Regions from separate parts of the Streptomyces sp. NPDC008163 genome, predicted to be linked through region 2. Evidence: riboswitches for the same ligand, from Rfam matches in the RefSeq annotation. Region 2 holds a riboswitch; the other holds the start of a gene.
What was found. A riboswitch is a leader RNA that binds a small molecule or an ion and turns the genes downstream of it on or off. The one in region 2 is predicted to bind S-adenosylmethionine.
Positions count from the first base shown of each region.

Region 1: linked by a shared signal. The riboswitch ahead of ACFZAT_RS06110 (aminotransferase class V-fold PLP-dependent enzyme) and the one ahead of thrC (threonine synthase) in region 2 are both predicted to bind S-adenosylmethionine.

Region 1 is NZ_JBIBHG010000002.1:218,985-227,745, forward strand. Features, by position in the region: gene ACFZAT_RS06090 (c-type cytochrome) at 1-128, shown strand, start outside; gene ACFZAT_RS06095 (Rieske 2Fe-2S domain-containing protein) at 125-1,180, shown strand; gene ACFZAT_RS06100 (cytochrome b N-terminal domain-containing protein) at 1,177-2,823, shown strand; gene trpD (anthranilate phosphoribosyltransferase) at 2,946-4,010, shown strand; SAM riboswitch class IV at 4,093-4,210, shown strand; gene ACFZAT_RS06110 (aminotransferase class V-fold PLP-dependent enzyme) at 4,387-5,763, shown strand; gene ACFZAT_RS06115 (Lrp/AsnC family transcriptional regulator) at 5,785-6,066, opposite strand; gene ACFZAT_RS06120 (rhomboid family intramembrane serine protease) at 6,063-6,809, opposite strand; gene ACFZAT_RS06125 (hypothetical protein) at 6,969-7,211, shown strand; gene ACFZAT_RS06130 (NYN domain-containing protein) at 7,247-8,611, shown strand.
Region 2 is NZ_JBIBHG010000017.1:46,543-55,303, forward strand. Features, by position in the region: gene ACFZAT_RS30380 (glycosyl hydrolase family 28-related protein) at 1-1,036, opposite strand, end outside; gene ACFZAT_RS30385 (GDSL-type esterase/lipase family protein) at 1,413-2,333, shown strand; gene groL (chaperonin GroEL) at 2,439-4,061, opposite strand; gene ACFZAT_RS30395 (cold-shock protein) at 4,429-4,635, opposite strand; gene ACFZAT_RS30400 (MoaD/ThiS family protein) at 4,991-5,269, opposite strand; gene thrC (threonine synthase) at 5,299-6,591, opposite strand; SAM riboswitch class I at 6,609-6,735, opposite strand; gene ACFZAT_RS30410 (glucosyl-3-phosphoglycerate synthase) at 6,889-7,827, shown strand; gene ACFZAT_RS30415 (trehalose-6-phosphate synthase) at 7,892-8,761, shown strand, end outside.

The DNA.
Region 1 (8,761 bases), on a different contig from region 2:
GCGGCCTCGCTCTCGGCGGCCTGGGTCCGGTCAGCGAGGGCCTGTTCGGCTGGATCTTCGGTCTGGGCGGTCTGATCGCAGTTGCCATTTGGGTCGCGGCCCACACCGCTAAGGCCAAGAAGTCATGAGTAGCCAAGAGATTCCAGAAGAGAACCTGCCCGACGAGCAGGGCGCCGCGCACGGCGCGGTAGAATCGGCGCACGACGACCCGTTCGCCGACCCGGGGCTGCCGGCCCACAGGCCGCGCATCCAGGACATCGACGAGCGGGCCGCGAAGCGCTCCGAGCGCACCGTCGCGACCATGTTCCTGTTGTCCATGCTGGCGACGGTGGGCTTCATCGCCTCCTACGTCATCTTCCCGGTCGACAAGATCGTCTTCATCTTCCCGTTCGGTCATGTCAGCGCGCTCAACTTCTCCCTGGGTCTGACCCTGGGCCTGGCGCTCTTCCTGATCGGCGCGGGCGCCGTCCACTGGGCGCGCACCCTGATGTCCGACGTCGAGGTCGCCGACGACCGGCACGCCATCGAGGCGACGCCGGAGGTCAAGGCGAAGGTCCTGTCGGACTTCGCGGACGGCGCCCGGGAGTCCGCGCTCGGCCGTCGCAAGCTGATCCGCAACACCATGTTCGGCGCGCTGGCCCTGGTGCCGCTCTCCGGCGTGATGCTGCTGCGCGACCTGGGTCCGCTGCCGGAGAAGAAGCTCCGCAAGACCCTGTGGGCCGAGGGCAAGCAGCTCGTCAACATGAACACGATGGAGCCGCTGCGTCCCGAGGACGTGGTCGTCGGTTCGCTGACCTTCGCCATGCCCGAGGGCCTGGAGGAGCACGACGAGGACTTCCAGACGCAGATCGCCAAGGCCGCCCTGATGATCATCCGCATCGAGCCGGACGACATCAAGGACAAGCGCGAGCGCGAGTGGGCGCACGAGGGCATCGTGGCCTTCTCGAAGATCTGCACGCACGTCGGCTGCCCGATCAGCCTGTACGAGCAGCAGACGCACCACGTGCTCTGCCCGTGCCACCAGTCCACCTTCGACCTCTCCGACGGCGCCCGCGTCATCTTCGGTCCGGCCGGCCACGCCCTCCCGCAGCTGCGGATCGGCGTGAACAGCGAGGGCAACCTCCAGGCGCTCGGTGACTTCGAAGAGCCCGTCGGTCCTGCATTCTGGGAGCGCGGATGAGTACTGCGACGAACACACCCGGCGCCTCCGCGCCGGGCAACCGCAAGGCGCCCGCCGGTGAGCGGGTGGCCGACTGGGCGGACGGCCGGCTGGGGATCTACTCCCTCGCCAAGGCCAACATGCGCAAGATCTTCCCGGACCACTGGTCCTTCATGCTCGGTGAGATCTGCCTCTACAGCTTCATCATCATCATCCTCACGGGTGTGTATCTGACGCTGTTCTTCCACCCGAGCATGAACGAGGTCGTCTACCACGGCCCGTACGAGCCCATGCAGGGCATCCGGATGTCGGAGGCGTACGCCTCGACGCTGAACATCAGCTTCGACGTCCGCGGTGGTCTGCTGGTCCGGCAGATCCACCACTGGGCCGCGGTCATCTTCCTGGCCGGCATGTTCGTGCACATGATGCGCGTCTTCTTCACCGGCGCGTACCGCAAGCCGCGCGAGATCAACTGGCTGTTCGGCTTCCTGCTGTTCGTCCTCGGCATGTTCACCGGCTTCACCGGTTACTCGCTGCCGGACGACCTGCTCTCCGGCACCGGTGTCCGCTTCACCCAGGGCGCGATCCTGTCGACGCCGATCGTCGGTACGTACATCTCGATGTTCCTGTTCGGCGGGGAGTTCCCCGGCGGCGACATCATCGCGAGGTTCTACTCGATCCACATCCTGCTGCTGCCGGGCATCATGCTCGGGCTCGTGGTCGGCCACCTGATCCTGGTCTTCTACCACAAGCACACCCAGTTCGCGGGTCCCGGACGGACCAACAAGAACGTCGTCGGCATGCCCCTGCTGCCGGTGTACATGGCGAAGGCCGGCGGGTTCTTCTTCCTGGTCTTCGGCTTCATCGCGATCGTCGCGGCGATCGCCTCGATCAACCCGATCTGGGCCATCGGCCCGTACCGCCCCGACCAGGTGTCCACGGGCGCCCAGCCGGACTGGTACATGGGCTTCGCCGAGGGCTTCGTCCGAGTGATGCCGGGCTGGGAGATCAACCTCTGGGGCCACACGCTGGTCCTGGGTGTCTTCATCCCGCTCGTTCTGTTCGGTGTGGTGCTCGGTGCGCTGGCCCTGTGGCCGTTCATCGAGTCCTGGATCACCGGCGACAAGCGCGAGCACCACATCCTGGACAAGCCGCGCAACGCGCCGACCCGGACGGCCCTCGGTGTCGCCTGGGTGACGATCTACTTCGTCATGCTGATCGGTGGCGGCAACGACATCTGGGCGACGCACTTCCACCTGTCGCTCAACTCGATCAGCTGGTTCGTCCGTATCGCCTTCTTCGTCGGCCCGGTCATCGCGTTCGTCGCGACCCGGCGGATCTGCCTCGGCCTCCAGCGCCGCGACAAGGAGAAGGTGCTGCACGGCCGCGAGTCGGGTCTCATCAAGCGCCTGCCGCACGGTGAGTTCGTCGAGGTCCACGAGCCGCTGTCGCCGGAGGCCCGGTACGCGCTCACCGCGCACGAGCAGTACAAGCCGCTCGAGATCGGCCCGACGGTCGACGAGAACGGTGTCGAGCGCAAGGTCTCCAGGATCACCAAGGTCCGGGCGCGGCTCAGCAAGAGCCTGTACGGCGAGAGCAGCCAGATCGCCAAGCCCACCGCCGAGGAGTACAAGGAGATCACCAGCGGCCACGGCCACCACTGATCACCCGTTCTGATCGCCACGGCGAGAGCCCCGTCCATTCGATGGACGGGGCTCTTTGCCGTCCCGGGGGCTCGATAGGGTGGAGCCGATCCCTTATCGGCTGTGGACCCCAGGAGCGGACCATGAACGTTGTGACCCCGGACGGCGGCGACAGCGTGGCGGCCTTCTCCTGGCCCGGCGTGCTGACCCCCCTGCTGCGCGGCGAGGACCTGGGCTCCGACGCCACCGCCTGGGCCATGGACCGCATCATGAGCGGCGAGGCGACCGATGTGCAGATCGCCGGATTCGCGGTCGCCCTGCGTGCCAAGGGCGAGACGGTCACCGAGGTCTCCGGCCTGGTCCGCGCGATGTACGAGCACGCCACGACCATCGAGGTCCCCGGCCGCACCGTCGACATCGTCGGCACCGGGGGCGACATGGCCAAGACCGTCAACATCTCCACGATGTCCGCGATCGTCGTGGCCGGCACCGGCGCGAAGGTCGTCAAGCACGGCAGCCGCGCCTCCTCGTCGGCCAGCGGCTCGTCCGACGTGCTCGGGAAGCTCGGCGTCAACCTGGAGCTGACCCCCCGGCGCGTCGTGGAGGTGGCCGAGGAGGCGGGCATCACCTTCTGCTTCGCGGTGAAGTTCCACCCCGCCCTGCGCCACGCGGCCAAGGCGCGTGCGGAGCTGGGCGCGCCCACCACGTTCAACATCCTGGGCCCGCTCACCAACCCGGCCCGGGTGCGCTCCCAGGCGATCGGGGTCGCCGATCTGCGCATGGCCCCCATCGTCGCGGGCGTCCTCGCCGAGCGCGGCAACTCCGCGCTGGTCTTCCGGGGCGACGACGGCCTGGACGAGCTCACCACCACGGCGACCTCGCGGGTCTGGGTGGCCCGGGACGGCGTGGTCCGCGAGGACACCTTCGACCCGCGCGACGTGGGCGTCGAGCTGGTCCCGGTGGAGGCGCTGCGCGGCGCCGACGCCTCGTACAACGCGGATGTGGCACGCCGGCTGCTGGCCGGGGAGACCGGTCCGGTACGGGACGCCGTGCTGCTCAACTCGGCGGCGGCGCTGGTCGCGCTGGACCCGGGGGACGCGCCGCTCACCGAGCAGATCCGGGCCGGTATGGCGAAGGCCGCCGAGTCCATCGACTCGGGCGAGGCCGGGCGGGCGCTGGAGAGATGGGTCGTCGCCAGCAACGCGTGAGCGCGTCGGTGTGAGGCAGGGCGCAGTCCGGATCGCGGACTGCGCCTTGCGCGCTCCCGTACGTATGGCAAGATGCTGCGCAGGTCATGAGTGACAGCGACTACGGCCCCGGCCCGCTGTCCGGCAACCCTCCGTCCGTGGCGGGGTGCCCCGGGTGAAGACCGGGCCGCAGGCAGCGAGGTCTGTGGCAAGCGCGGACCCCTCGACGTCGCGTGACGTCCACCCGTGGGGTCCTTGGTCCTCAGGGAGCCTCTTGTGAGCAAGCGAATGCGTTAGGGCCTCAGGCCCTGTTCCGCACACCCCCTCTTTCTTTCACTCCGTGCTGCCGTGTCTCTGCCGGTACGCGGAATTCGCCTGCCTGTTACGGGAGTCCGCCATGTCTGTCTTCACCGTTGCCGCCGACCAGTCCCTCTGTGCCCCGCTGCCGGTTCTGGGCGAGGATGTCCTCGTCCCGCTGGTCACCGGTGGGGAGGTCGGCTACGCCGCGCTGGACTACGCGGCGAGCGCCCCGGCGCTGAAGCGGGTCTGGGACGACGTGGCCGCCTACGCGCCGTACTACGGCAGCGTGCACCGCGGCGCCGGGTACCTCTCGCAGCTGTCCACGGACCTCTTCGAGTCCAGCCGGGCCACCGTGGCGGAGTTCCTGGGCTGCCGCCCCGAGGACCAGGTGGTCTTCACCCGGTCCACCACGGACTCGCTGAACCTGCTGGCCGCCGCGCTGCCCGCCGACTGCCAGGTCTTCGTCTTCGAGACCGAGCACCACGCCTCGCTGCTGCCCTGGCGCGACGCCCGCGTCACCTACCTGAACGCCCCGCGCACCCCCGCCGAGGCCGTCGCCACGCTGGAGCGGGCCCTCACGGACCGGGAGCCCCACGGCCCCGCGCTGGTCTGCGTCACCGGCGCCTCCAACGTGACCGGCGAGCTGTGGCCCGTACGGGAGCTGGCCGCCGCCGCACACGCGCACGGCGCCCGGATCGTCCTGGACGCCGCCCAGCTCGCCCCGCACCACCCCGTGGACATCACGGAGCTGGACGTCGACTGGGTCGCCTTCTCCGGGCACAAGCTGTACGCCCCGTTCGGCTCGGGCGTCCTGGCCGGCCGGGCCGACTGGCTGCGCGAGGCGGAGCCGTACCTGGCGGGCGGCGGTGCGTCCCGCACGGTGGCCCGGCGCACGGACGGCGGCGTGGACGTGGAGTGGCACACCACGGCCGCCCGGCACGAGGCCGGCTCGCCCAACGTCATCGGCGTCTACTCCATCGCCTCCGCCTGCAAGGCGCTCACCGAGGCCGGGTTCGACCGGCTGGTCGCCCGCGAGCAGCGTCTCGTCGCCGAGGTCCTGACGGGGCTGGCCGAGGTCCCCGAGGTGAAGGTGCTCTCGCTGTTCGGCGACGACGCGCCGAGGGTCGGCGTGATCTCGTTCGTGGTGGAGGGCTGGAACAGCTCCCACTTCGCCGCCGCCCTCTCCGCCGAGTACGGCATCGGGGTGCGCGACGGCCTCTTCTGCGCCCACCCGCTCGTGCGCACCCTGCTCGGCAGCGACCCGGGTGAGGCGGGGGAGTGCGGCGCGCCGGAGGCGGAGCCGGGGGAGCGGTCCCTGAACGCGATCCGGGTCAGCTTCGGCGCCGGGACCCCGGACGAGCACGTCGAGCGCTTCCTGCGCGCGGTCCGGGAGCTGGTGAGCGACGGGGCGCGCTGGAAGTACCGCACCGAGGACGGCCGTTGCGTGCCGGACCGGGGCGCCGCCCAGATCTGAGGGCCGGGCGGCGCGGCGACCCTACGCGTCCAGGCCGATGGAGAACGCGGCCTCCAGGTCGTGCTGGGAGTACGTACGGAAGGCCACGTGGGTGTCGGTCCCCTCGACGCCCGGGATCTTGCTGATCCGGCCGGGGATGACCTCGGCCAGGTCGTCGTGCTTGGCCACCCGGACCATGGCGATCAGGTCGTAGGTGCCGGTGACCGAGAAGACCTCGCTGACACTGTCCAGCGCGGCGATGGCCTCGGCGATCTCGGGAATCCGGTCCACGCTGGTTTTGATGAGCACGATCGCGGTGATCACGGCTGTGTTTCTCCCTCGGTGGCCGTGGCTGGAGCCTTCACTCTAGGGCCTCTGCCGTCGCGCCTGTAGCGGCCCCAGGCGTACAGGAAGCCGGTCGCGAAGCCGACGACGTGGGCCAGGTACGCCACCCCGGGGCCGCTTCCCGCGCCCTCGGCGGCCAGCCACTGGAGCACGAACCAGAAGATCAGCACCACCCACGCGGGGAAGCGCAGCGGCAGGAACAGCAGGAACGGGAAGACGCTGGTCACCCGGGCCCGGGGAAAGAGGTAGAGGAACGCCCCGAGCACCGCGGAGATCGCCCCCGACGCACCGACGAGCGTCTGGTCGGACGTGGCGTGCGCGGCGGCGTACGCGAGCAGCGCGAGGTAACCGCAGCCCAGGTAGAACAGGGCGAACTCGGTGTGCCCCATGCGCTCCTCGGCCATCGCGCCGAAGACGTAGAGGAACAGCATGTTCCCCAGCAGGTGCAGCCAGCTGCCGTGCACGAACAGCGCGGTGAACGGGGTGAGCAGCGCGTGCGCCGAGCCGTCCCACAGCTCGCTCGGGATCACGCCCCACCGTTCGAAGTAGCCCGCCTGCGCGGCGAGCAGCGCGTCGGCCCCGCCGCGCACCGGGACGAAACCGGAGAGCGGGCTGATCACGAAGACCGCGCAGCACAGGGCGATGAGGGCGTACGTCACCGGCGGCCCGCCCGAAGTGGCCGCCCGAAGGAGCCTGCCCGCGGCGGCCCGCCGATCGATCATGAACAGAGCATGACGCAAACGGAGCGAACGGGACAGACCGCCTCGCCGTGCCGGGCGGACGCACCGAGGCCGTAGGGTGACGGGTGGGCATCCGCAGTTCGACGGCGCACCGCGAGACCCTTGTCCGGCAGCTCACGGCTCGACGAAAGAGGACGCACGATGACGACCGTTCCCCAGCCGACCGACACGACCCGCTGGCGCTGCACGCTCTGCGGGAACCTCACGCGCTTCGACGTGACGCGGTCCTCGAAGGTCGTGGAGTACGTGCACCTCGACCTGGCCGGTGAGTCGAGCGTCGAGGAACGCGAGGTGGTCAGTGAGACCATCGAGTCGGTCCGGTGTCGTTGGTGCAACGCGGTGGACCAGATCGAGCTCGTCGACAGGCCGGGTGCCGACTCCTGACGGGGCCGTGCGGAGACAACACAATGGGGTGACGGATGGTGGAGCAGCCCGAGGGCGGCGCCGCGTCGGCCGACGGGGCCGACGACGCCGTGGAGGCGCTCGACCGCCCGCTGCCCGAAGGGGTACGGCGCCGGGTCGTCGCGCTGGTGTCCGACGCGTTCGGTGGTCTCACGGTCGCCGAACTGCCCGCCCAGCTGAGGCAGTACGCCCGCTTCACGGCCTCCAGGCGCGCCAAGTTCGCCGGGAACGCCATGGCGGCCGCCGTGGCGAACGACGCGCAGTTCCGCCACCGCATCGGTGACCGGCTGCGGGAGGCCCAGCCGGAGCTGGCGGGCGCCCTGGAGTCCGGCGCGCCGCCCGCCGCCGCCGACCCGGTGGACGTGGCGGCGGCGGCGTATGTGCTGCGCCCCGACGGCTGGGTGAAGCTGGTCGCGGCGGCCGGCGAGGAGGTCCAGCGCGCGGACGCCGAGCGGGCCGACGAGGAGAGCCGGCGCGAAGTGGCCCGGCTGCGCGAGGAACTGGCCGAGGCCCGGGCGCACACGAAGACCGAGACGGAACGGCTCCGCGCCGAACTGGACGCCGCCCGCAAGGAGGCGGACTCCCTCCAGCGCAAGCTGCGCAGTGCCCTCAGCGAGGTCAAGCGCGGTGAGGCGGCGGTGCGCAGGTCCAAGGCCGAGACCGAGACCGTACGCGCCGAGACGGCCGCCCAGGTGTCCGCCGCGGAGAGCGAGACCCGGCGGCTGAGGGCGCGGCTCGGGGAGGCCGAGGCGTCCGTCGAGGCGAGTCGCAGGGCGGCCCGGGAGGGGCGCTCGGTCGAGGACATGCGGCTGCGGCTGCTGCTCGACACGGTGCTCGAAGCGGCCGGCGGGCTGCGGCGCGAACTGGCGCTGCCACCCTCCTCGATCCGCCCTGCGGACAGCGTGGACGCGGTGGAGCCCGGCCGGATGTCGCCCAAGGACATCGCGGCCAGGGCCCTTTCGGAGACCGACCCGGCACTGCTCGACCAGCTCCTGGCGCTGCCGCAGGCCCATCTGATCGTGGACGGCTACAACGTCACCAAGACGGGGTATCCGCAGATGCCGTTGGAGAAGCAGCGGCTCCGGCTGCTGGGCGGGCTCTCGGTCCTCGCGGCCCGTACGGGCGCGGAGATGACATGTGTGTTCGACGGGGCGGAGCTGGCCGCCCCGGTGCTGCTCGCGCCGCCGCGCGGGGTGCGGGTGCTGTTCAGCAAGCCGGGGGTCACCGCCGACGAGCTGATCCGCCAACTGGCGCGCGCGGAGCCGCCGGGGCGGCCCGTGGTGGTGGTCTCCACCGACCGCGAGGTGGCCGACGGAGTGGCGAAGGCGGGGGCCAGGCCCGTTGCGTCCGCCTTGCTCCTGAAGCGGCTTTCGCGGGTTTAGCGCCTCTTGCGGGGAGTTCGGCCGAGATCAGGGAACGGACCGTCAAGTCGCCGCTACACGCCGTGGGGTGTGGGTAAAGAAGTGCCGAGTGTGACGAGATTTTTCCTGTGAGGATTTGAACTGATCACAAGATGGTCACTAGGGTCGGGC
Region 2 (8,761 bases):
GCGTGGACCCGTCGGCGGCGGGCTCGTCGAGCGCCACCTCACGGCCCTTGATCTTCGTGTACCAGCTGCCCGCACCGGTGATCGTGACGTCGTCCACGACGATGTGCCGGTCGACGCGGTACGTCCCCGGCGGGATGTACACCTTCAGATGGGTGCGCCGGGCGAAGGCGATCGCCTTCTCGATCGCGCCCGCCGCGTCCCGCCGCCCGGTCGGATCGGCACCGAACGCCAGGACGTTGGCGGCGAGGAGTTCGACGTGCGGCAGCCCGACGCGCTCGGAGTCCAGCAGGTCGATCGCCGTCCACGCGGCCCGGCTCCCGGCCGGCACGGTCAGCCGCACGGTGTCGCCCGCGCGGTACGTACGGCCGAGCAGCAGGCGCTGCTCGTCGTAGAAGTGGCTGGGCCGGAACGGCTTGTCCACGACCGGGGCGGGCGTCGTGTCGGCGGGAACGCAGCCGCACTCGGTGATCCACCAGTCGGGGTGGAGGAGCCCGGCGCCCGGGTCGTTGGAGAACGGGTACTGGTTGTACAGCCAGGAGTACTGCGAGGTCAGCGTCATCGTGGACCGCTTGGACCCGTTCACCGAGACGTCGAGCGGCGCCGTGATCCCGCCGCCGCCCGGCGCGTCCGGGATGCTGTAGCGCACGGTGATCGCGTTGGCCGCCTCGGGCAGCGTGAACTCCACGTGCTGCCCGGGCGTCAGCCTGACCGCCCGGCGGCCCGACGCCTCGGACGGCAGCGTGTACGCGTCCCGGTCCGGGCCGATGACCGTGCCGTTCGTGGCCGCGTTCTCGGCCTCCTGCTCGGCGAAGGCCACCTCGGCGCCGCGCCCCCGCACCAGCGCGGGGTCGAGCGCGGCGCGCGTGACGACCGGGCCCGGAGCGGCGGCGGGCCGGGGTCCGGCGAGCGCGGGCGCACCGGCCAGCACCCCGAACCCGACGGCGGCCGCGGTCACCGAGGCGACCGTGGACGCGTACAGCCCGGCCCGACGCGGTCTTCGCACCGCCGCCGCGACAGCGGCGATCTTCCGTGACATCGCATGCCCGTTTCTCTGAGTTCTGGTGGCAACGGCCGTGCGCGCGTGGGGAGTCGCCGCCGTCATGAGTGAGCCGACAGTAGGGCGGACACCCGCCCGCCCACAAGCTCCGTGCAGCCATTTTTCCGACCAAGTGCAGCGCAAGTGCATTGCTCTGTCATTTTTTTGCGCAAGCTGCGCAAGGCGCCGTCGGTCACCCGAGCCTGCCCGGACCTTGTCCGTCCGATCACTGGTCTCATGGCCTACTGGCCGGTATACAGGCGAGGTTGGGTCCGCCGGGCACGAGCCGCCGAGCGGCCGGGTGCCGTGTGGCACCCCGCGCGCCCCGGCCGTCGCCGCCCGTCCGCGGACTGCCGGATTTTCTGGGGAGGGCAAGATGATGCATCGGACGCGTCCGGGCAGGGCCGTATCCAAGCGCCGCACCGCCATCGCGCTGGCCGCGCTGAGCGGTTGCGTACTCACCGCCGGTTTCACCGGCACGGCCTCGGCCGCGACGGGCGGCTCGCACGGAGCGCCCCGCACCTCCTACGTGGCGCTGGGCGACTCGTACACGTCCGGCCCCCTGATACCCACGCAGGTCGACGCCAACTGCGCCCGTTCGGACAACAACTACCCGTCGATCACCGCGCGCGAGCGCCACGTCACCTCGTTCACCGACGTGAGCTGCGGCGGTGCGACGACCGCCGAGATGTGGCAGGCGCAGGGCACCAACGGGCCGCAGCTGGACGCGGTGGAGAAGGACACGGACCTCGTGACCCTTCAGATCGGCGGCAACGACGTCGGCTTCGGCTCCATCATCGGCACCTGCGCGACCCTCAGCACCAAGGACCTCGCCGGCGATCCGTGCCGGCAGTACTACGGGGCCAAGGGCTACGACCAGTTGACGCTGAAGATCCTCGAAACGGCCCCGAAGATCGCCCGCGTCCTGCGGGACGTGCACCGCAAGGCCCCCCACGCGCGCGTGGTCGTCGTCGGCTATCCCGACCTCCTTCCCGAGGACGGCACCGGCTGCTTCCCCCAGGTCCCCTTCGCCGCGAAGGACTTCCCTTACCTGCGGGACACGGAGAAGCGCCTCAACCTGATGCTGCGCGCGGTGGCTCTCCTGAACCGGGCCGACTACGTGGACACGTACGGACCGACGGTGGGCCACGACATGTGCAAGTCACCCGCCGACCGCTGGATCGAGCCGCTGAGCCCCGCGGCCCCCGCCGCCCCGGCCCACCCCAACGCCAAGGGCGAGGAGGTCATGGCACAGGCCCTCCTGAAGACCCTCGGCAAGGGGTCCGGGCGCCACTGAACCCGGCCGCGGGCCGGGCCCCGTAGACGCGACGACACCGGCCCCCGGGGACGAATCCCCGGGGGCCGGTGTCTTGGTACTACTGGAACTGCCGATCCGTCAGGATCAGAAGTCCATGTCACCGCCCGGCATGCCGCCCGGAGCGGCCGCGGCGGCCTTCTCCGGCTTGTCGGCGATGACGGCCTCGGTGGTGAGGAACAGCGCGGCGATCGACGCGGCGTTCTGCAGGGCGGAACGCGTGACCTTCGCCGGGTCCAGGATGCCCTCGGCGATCATGTCGACGTACTCGCCGGTCGCGGCGTTCAGGCCGTTGCCGACCGGAAGGTTGCGGACCTTCTCCACGACGACGCCACCCTCAAGGCCACCGTTGACGGCGATCTGCTTGAGCGGGGCCTCCAGCGCGAGCTTCACGGCGTTGGCGCCGGTCGCCTCGTCACCCGAGAGCTCCAGCTTCTCGAAGACGGCGGAAGCCTGGAGCAGAGCCACGCCACCACCGGCGACGATGCCCTCCTCGACGGCGGCCTTGGCGTTGCGCACCGCGTCCTCGATGCGGTGCTTGCGCTCCTTCAGCTCGACCTCGGTCGCGGCACCGGCCTTGATGACGGCCACGCCGCCGGCCAGCTTCGCCAGGCGCTCCTGGAGCTTCTCGCGGTCGTAGTCCGAGTCGGAGTTCTCGATCTCGGCACGGATCTGGTTGACGCGGCCCTGGACCTGGTCGCTGTCACCGGCGCCGTCGACGATGGTCGTCTCGTCCTTGGTGATGACGACCTTGCGGGCGCGGCCGAGCAGGTCGAGACCGGCGTTCTCCAGCTTGAGGCCGACCTCCTCGGAGATGACGGTGCCGCCCGTGAGGATGGCGATGTCACCGAGCATGGCCTTGCGGCGGTCGCCGAAGCCCGGGGCCTTGACGGCGACGGACTTGAAGGTGCCGCGGATCTTGTTCACGACCAGGGTCGACAGGGCCTCGCCCTCGACGTCCTCGGCGATGATCAGCAGCGGCTTGCCCGACTGCATGACCTTCTCCAGCAGCGGAAGGAGGTCCTTCACGTTGCTGACCTTGGAGTTCACGATCAGGATGTACGGGTCGTCGAGGGACGACTCCATGCGCTCCATGTCGGTGGCGAAGTACGCCGAGATGTAGCCCTTGTCGAAGCGCATGCCCTCGGTGAGTTCCAGCTCCAGACCGAAGGTCTGGGACTCCTCGACGGTGATGACGCCTTCCTTGCCGACCTTGTCCATGGCCTCGGCGATGAGCTCGCCGATCTGGGTGTCGGCGGCGGAGATGGAGGCGGTCGAAGCGATCTGCTCCTTGGTCTCCACGTCCTTGGCCTGCTCCAGGAGGGCGGCGGAGACGGCCTCGACGGCCTTCTCGATGCCCCGCTTGAGAGCCATCGGGTTCGCACCCGCGGCCACGTTGCGCAGGCCCTCGCGGACGAGCGCCTGGGCGAGAACGGTGGCGGTGGTCGTACCGTCGCCGGCGACGTCGTCCGTCTTCTTGGCGACCTCCTTGACCAGCTCCGCACCGATCTTCTCGTACGGGTCCTCCAGCTCGATCTCCTTGGCGATGGACACACCATCGTTGGTGATCGTGGGGGCGCCCCACTTCTTCTCGAGGACGACGTTGCGACCCTTGGGGCCAAGGGTGACCTTGACGGCGTCGGCGAGCTGGTTCATGCCGCGCTCGAGACCGCGCCGGGCCTCCTCGTCGAACGCGATGATCTTGGCCATGTGAAGTGGTCCTCCCGGACAGGGGTGGATTGCTCCGGACCGAGTGGCGCCCGCGACGGACGGCCTGCGTGCCGTGCGGTTCCTTCCCCGCCCGGCGTGCGGGCCTCACCGGCCCGGTCCAAAATTCTGTCACTCTCACCTGGAGAGTGCTAAGCCCAATGATTAGCACTCGACCCCGTTGAGTGCAAGCGCCGAAGGCTCCTTGAGGGGTGGTGGTCGGGCGACGGGAGGGCGCAAGCGCCCCCGGCCGGAGTGTGGACAACCCCGGCGACACTCGGCCGACCCCGGACACGCGAAGGGCCCGTACCCCTATGGGTACGGACCCTTCGTACGTGCGTGGCGTCGCGGCCGACGTGCCGTGCCGGGCTCAGCCGACGGCGAGCTTGACCATGTCCGCCTGCGGCCCCTTCTGGCCCTGCGAGATCTCGAACTCGACCCGCTGACCTTCTTCGAGGGTGCGGTACCCGTCCATCTGGATCGCGCTGTAGTGGACGAATACATCCGCACCACCGTCGACCGCGATGAAGCCGTACCCCTTCTCCGCGTTGAACCACTTGACGGTGCCCTGAGCCATGCCTAACTCCCCTGTAACGTGTGTGCGCCGAAGCGCGTCGACCGCGGCTGAATGTATCTGCCCAACTGCCCTGTGCGACAGGTCAATCGGACGACAATTCTGCGCAGCGCCGATCGCCCGAATATGAGGAATTCATGAGCTTGCGGGGCAAGTCGGGCCCCACAAAGGCGACTTAAGGCACAAGAGGCACACGCACATTGGCTGCTTCTGATCGTGTCGCGGCGCATTCTCATATGCGAGGCGCACGGGCAGCGAAGGGGACTTCCCACACTCTACCCCGCTCAACCATGCAGAATTGCCCCCTCCGCTTCTCTCGCGGAGGGGGCAATTGCGGTGACGCTACGGAGCCTTGGGCTCAGCAGCCGCCGGCCACTGCGGGAATGATCGAGACGCCGGCACCGTCCGGGGTCGCCGCGTCGAGGCCGCCTTCAAAACGCACGTCGTCGTCGTTGACGTACACGTTGACGAAGCGGCGCAGCTTGCCCTGGTCGTCCAGCACGCGGGCGGCGATGCCCGGGTGGTCCTTCTCCAGCGAGGCGATGACCTCGGAGAGGGTCGCGCCCTCGGCCGGAACCTCGGCCTGGCCGCCGGTGTAGGTGCGGAGGATGGTGGGAATGCGGACCTTGACGCTCATGGGCGGTGCCTTCCTGAAGTCTCGGGTGGTCAGCTGGTGGCGAGTCCGGCGGCGCGGAAGGCGTCCAGGCTCGGGCGGATCGTGGCGGTCGCCTGCGAGGTGTCGGCCACCGCGTCCAGCGTCTTGAGGCCGTCACCCGTGTTCAGGACGACGGTGGTGAGCGCCGGGTCGAGCAGACCGGCGTCGATCAGCTTCTTCGTCACGCCGACCGTCACCCCGCCCGCCGTCTCGGCGAAGATGCCCTCGGTGCGGGCCAGCAGCTTGATCGCGTCCACGACCTGCTCGTCGTTGACGTCCTCGACGGCACCGCCGGTGCGGCGGGCGATGTCCAGGACGTACGGGCCGTCGGCCGGGTTGCCGATCGCGAGGGACTTGGCGATCGTGTTCGGCTTCTGCGGGCGGACCACGTCGTGACCGGCCTTGAAGGCGGTGGAGACCGGGGAGCAGCCCTCGGCCTGGGCGCCGAAGATCTTGTACGGCTTGTCCTCGACCAGGCCGAGCTTGATCAGCTCCTGAAGACCCTTGTCGATCTTCGTGAGCTGCGAGCCGGACGCGATCGGGATGACGATCTGGTCGGGCAGCTGCCAGCCGAGCTGCTCGCAGATCTCGTACGCGAGCGTCTTCGAACCCTCGCCGTAGTACGGACGCAGGTTCACGTTGACGAACCCCCAGCCCTCGCCGAGCGGGTCGCCGATGAGCTCGGAGCAGAAGCGGTTGACGTCGTCGTAGTTGCCCTCGATGCCGACCAGCTCACCGCCGTACACCGCGGCCATGACGACCTTGCCCTGCTCCAGGTCGTGCGGGATGAACACGCAGGAGCGCAGACCGGCCCGCGAGGCGGCGGCGCCGACCGCACCGGCGAGGTTGCCGGTCGAGGAGCAGGACAGCGTGGTGAAGCCGAAGGCGCGGGCGGCCTCGACGGCGATCGCCACGACGCGGTCCTTGAAGGAGTGCGTCGGGTTGCCCGAGTCGTCCTTCACGTACAGGCCGCCGGTCACACCCAGCTCACGGGCGAGGTTGTCGGCCTTGACCAGCTTGGTGAAGCCGGGGTTGAGATTGGGCTTGTCGGCCACATCGGCGGGCACCGGCAGCAGCGGCGCGTAGCGCCAGATGTTGTTCGGGCCGGCCTCGATGCGCTTCTTCAGCTCGTCGGGGGAGCCGCTCGGCAGGTCGTACGCCACTTCGAGCGGCCCGAAACAGGACGCGCAGGCGAAAATGGGACCAAGTGCGAACCGCTCACCGCATTCGCGGCAGGAAAGAGCCGCGGCGGGACCCAGGTCCACAGAGGATTCGGTGTGTGCTGCGACGGTTTCAACAGCCATGATGGCGAGGCCCTTTCTCCTCATCTTCCTCACGGCGCGTTTCGCCGCGAGACGGAATTGGCACCTTCCCCACCTGACCTCGCGGTCGGCAGGAGGGTTGCCGGGACTTCAACGGGCCGTTCCCTCTGTCCCTCTGGATGAGCGCTGTGGCGACGGATCATGGATCCGCGCATTTGTCGGCGGACCGACCCCGGCATGCGAGGACCGTCCGCGTTGTTCAAGACTGTAACCGAAGGACCGGACGGGTGAGATAGCCGTCCGTACCGCGAGATGGATCACATACAGGGAGTATCGACCGTGCTCGAAGAGGTCGAACGCTGGCTGACCAGGCGTTCCTGGTCGGCCGCCGACCACCCGCCCGGGAGCGTGCGGGCCGCCGCGAACGGTACGGGCGTGAGCGTCGTTCTACCGGCCCTCAACGAGGCCGCGACCGTCGGTGACATCGTCGCGACGATCCGGCGCGAGCTGATGGAGCGGATCCCGCTGGTGGACGAGCTGGTCGTGATCGACTCGGGCTCCACGGACGCCACCGCCGAGGTGGCCCGCCGCGCGGGCGCCCGGGTGGTCCACCGCGACGCGATCCTGCCCCGCCTCCCGGCCGTCCCCGGCAAGGGCGAGGTGCTGTGGCGGTCGCTCCTGGTGACCAGGGGCGACATCCTGTGCTTCATCGACGCGGACCTGAAGGACTTCTCGGCCGACTTCGTCTCCGGCATCGTCGGCCCGCTGCTCGCCCAACCCGAGGTGCAGTTCGTCAAGGCGATGTACGACCGGCCGCTCGGCGAGGCAGCCGGGCAGGGCGGCCGCGTCACCGAGCTGGTGGCCCGGCCCCTGCTGAATCTGCACTGGCCGCTCCTCGCGGGCTTCGTCCAGCCGCTGGGCGGCGAGTACGCCGCACGCCGCTCGCTCCTGGAGCGGCTGCCGTTCCCGGTCGGTTACGGGGTCGAGCTCGGCCTGCTCGTGGACGCGCTGCACACCGTGGGCCTCGACGCCCTCGCGCAGGTCGACGTCGGCGTCCGCGTCCACCGCCACCAGGACGGCCGGGCGCTCGGCCGGATGGCCTCCGCGATCTACCGCACCGCGCAGGTGCGGCTCTCCCGGGGCCATCTGGTGCGCCCCTCGCTGACCCAGTTCGAACGCGGGCCGGACGGGTTCGTTCCCCGCACGTACCCCGTCGACACGCAGGAGAGGCCGCCGATGTGCGAGATCGAGGAGTACGTGGCACGCCGCGCGGCCTGATCACGACCCCACGCCGTCCGGCTTCGTACGTTTGGACGGATCGGGTTCGGGCTAGATTCCGGCCATGGTCTCCGAGCACGCCCCCCAGCCCGCTGCCCAGGTTCTCGTCGCCTCCAACCGCGGCCCCGTCTCGTACGCCCTGGGCGACGACGGCACCCTCGAAGCGAAACGGGGCGGGGGCGGACTCGTCTCCGGCCTCAGCGCCGTCGACGACAAGATGTGGGTCTGCGCCGCCCTCGGCGACGGCGACCGCGAGGCGGTGCGCCGGGGAGTCGGCGAGCCGGGCGTCCGGATGCTCGACATCGACGCCGCGGTGCACGCCGACGCGTACAACGGCATCGCCAACTCCGTGCTGTGGTTCGTCCACCACATGCTGTACCAGACGCCCGTCGAGCCCGTCTTCGACGCGGAGTTCCGCAGGCAGTGGGCCTCCTTCGAGACGTACAACCGGGCCTTCGCCGAGGCGCTGGCCGAGGAGGCGGGCGAGGGCGCGGCCGTCCTCGTGCAGGACTACCACCTCTCGCTGGTCCCCGGCATGCTCCGCGAGCTCCGCCCCGACCTGCGGATCGGCCACTTCTCGCACACCCCGTGGGCGCCCGTCGACTACTTCCGGCTGCTCCCCGACGACATCGCCGAGCAGCTGCTGCGCGGCATCCTCGGCGCCGACCGCGCCGCCTTCCTGACCCGCCGCTGGGCGGACGCCTTCATCGGCTGCTGCGCGGAGATCCTGGGCGGCACCGGCGGCACCCGCGTCGGGGTCCACGGCCTGGGCGCCGACGCCGGATTCCTGCGGAGCCGGTCGCACGAGGCGGACGTGGACGAGCGGATGGCGGCCCTGCGCGAGCAGATCGGGCCCGACCGGAAGACCGTCGTCCGGGTCGACCGCACGGAGCTGTCCAAGAACATCGTCCGGGGCCTGCACGCCTACCGCACC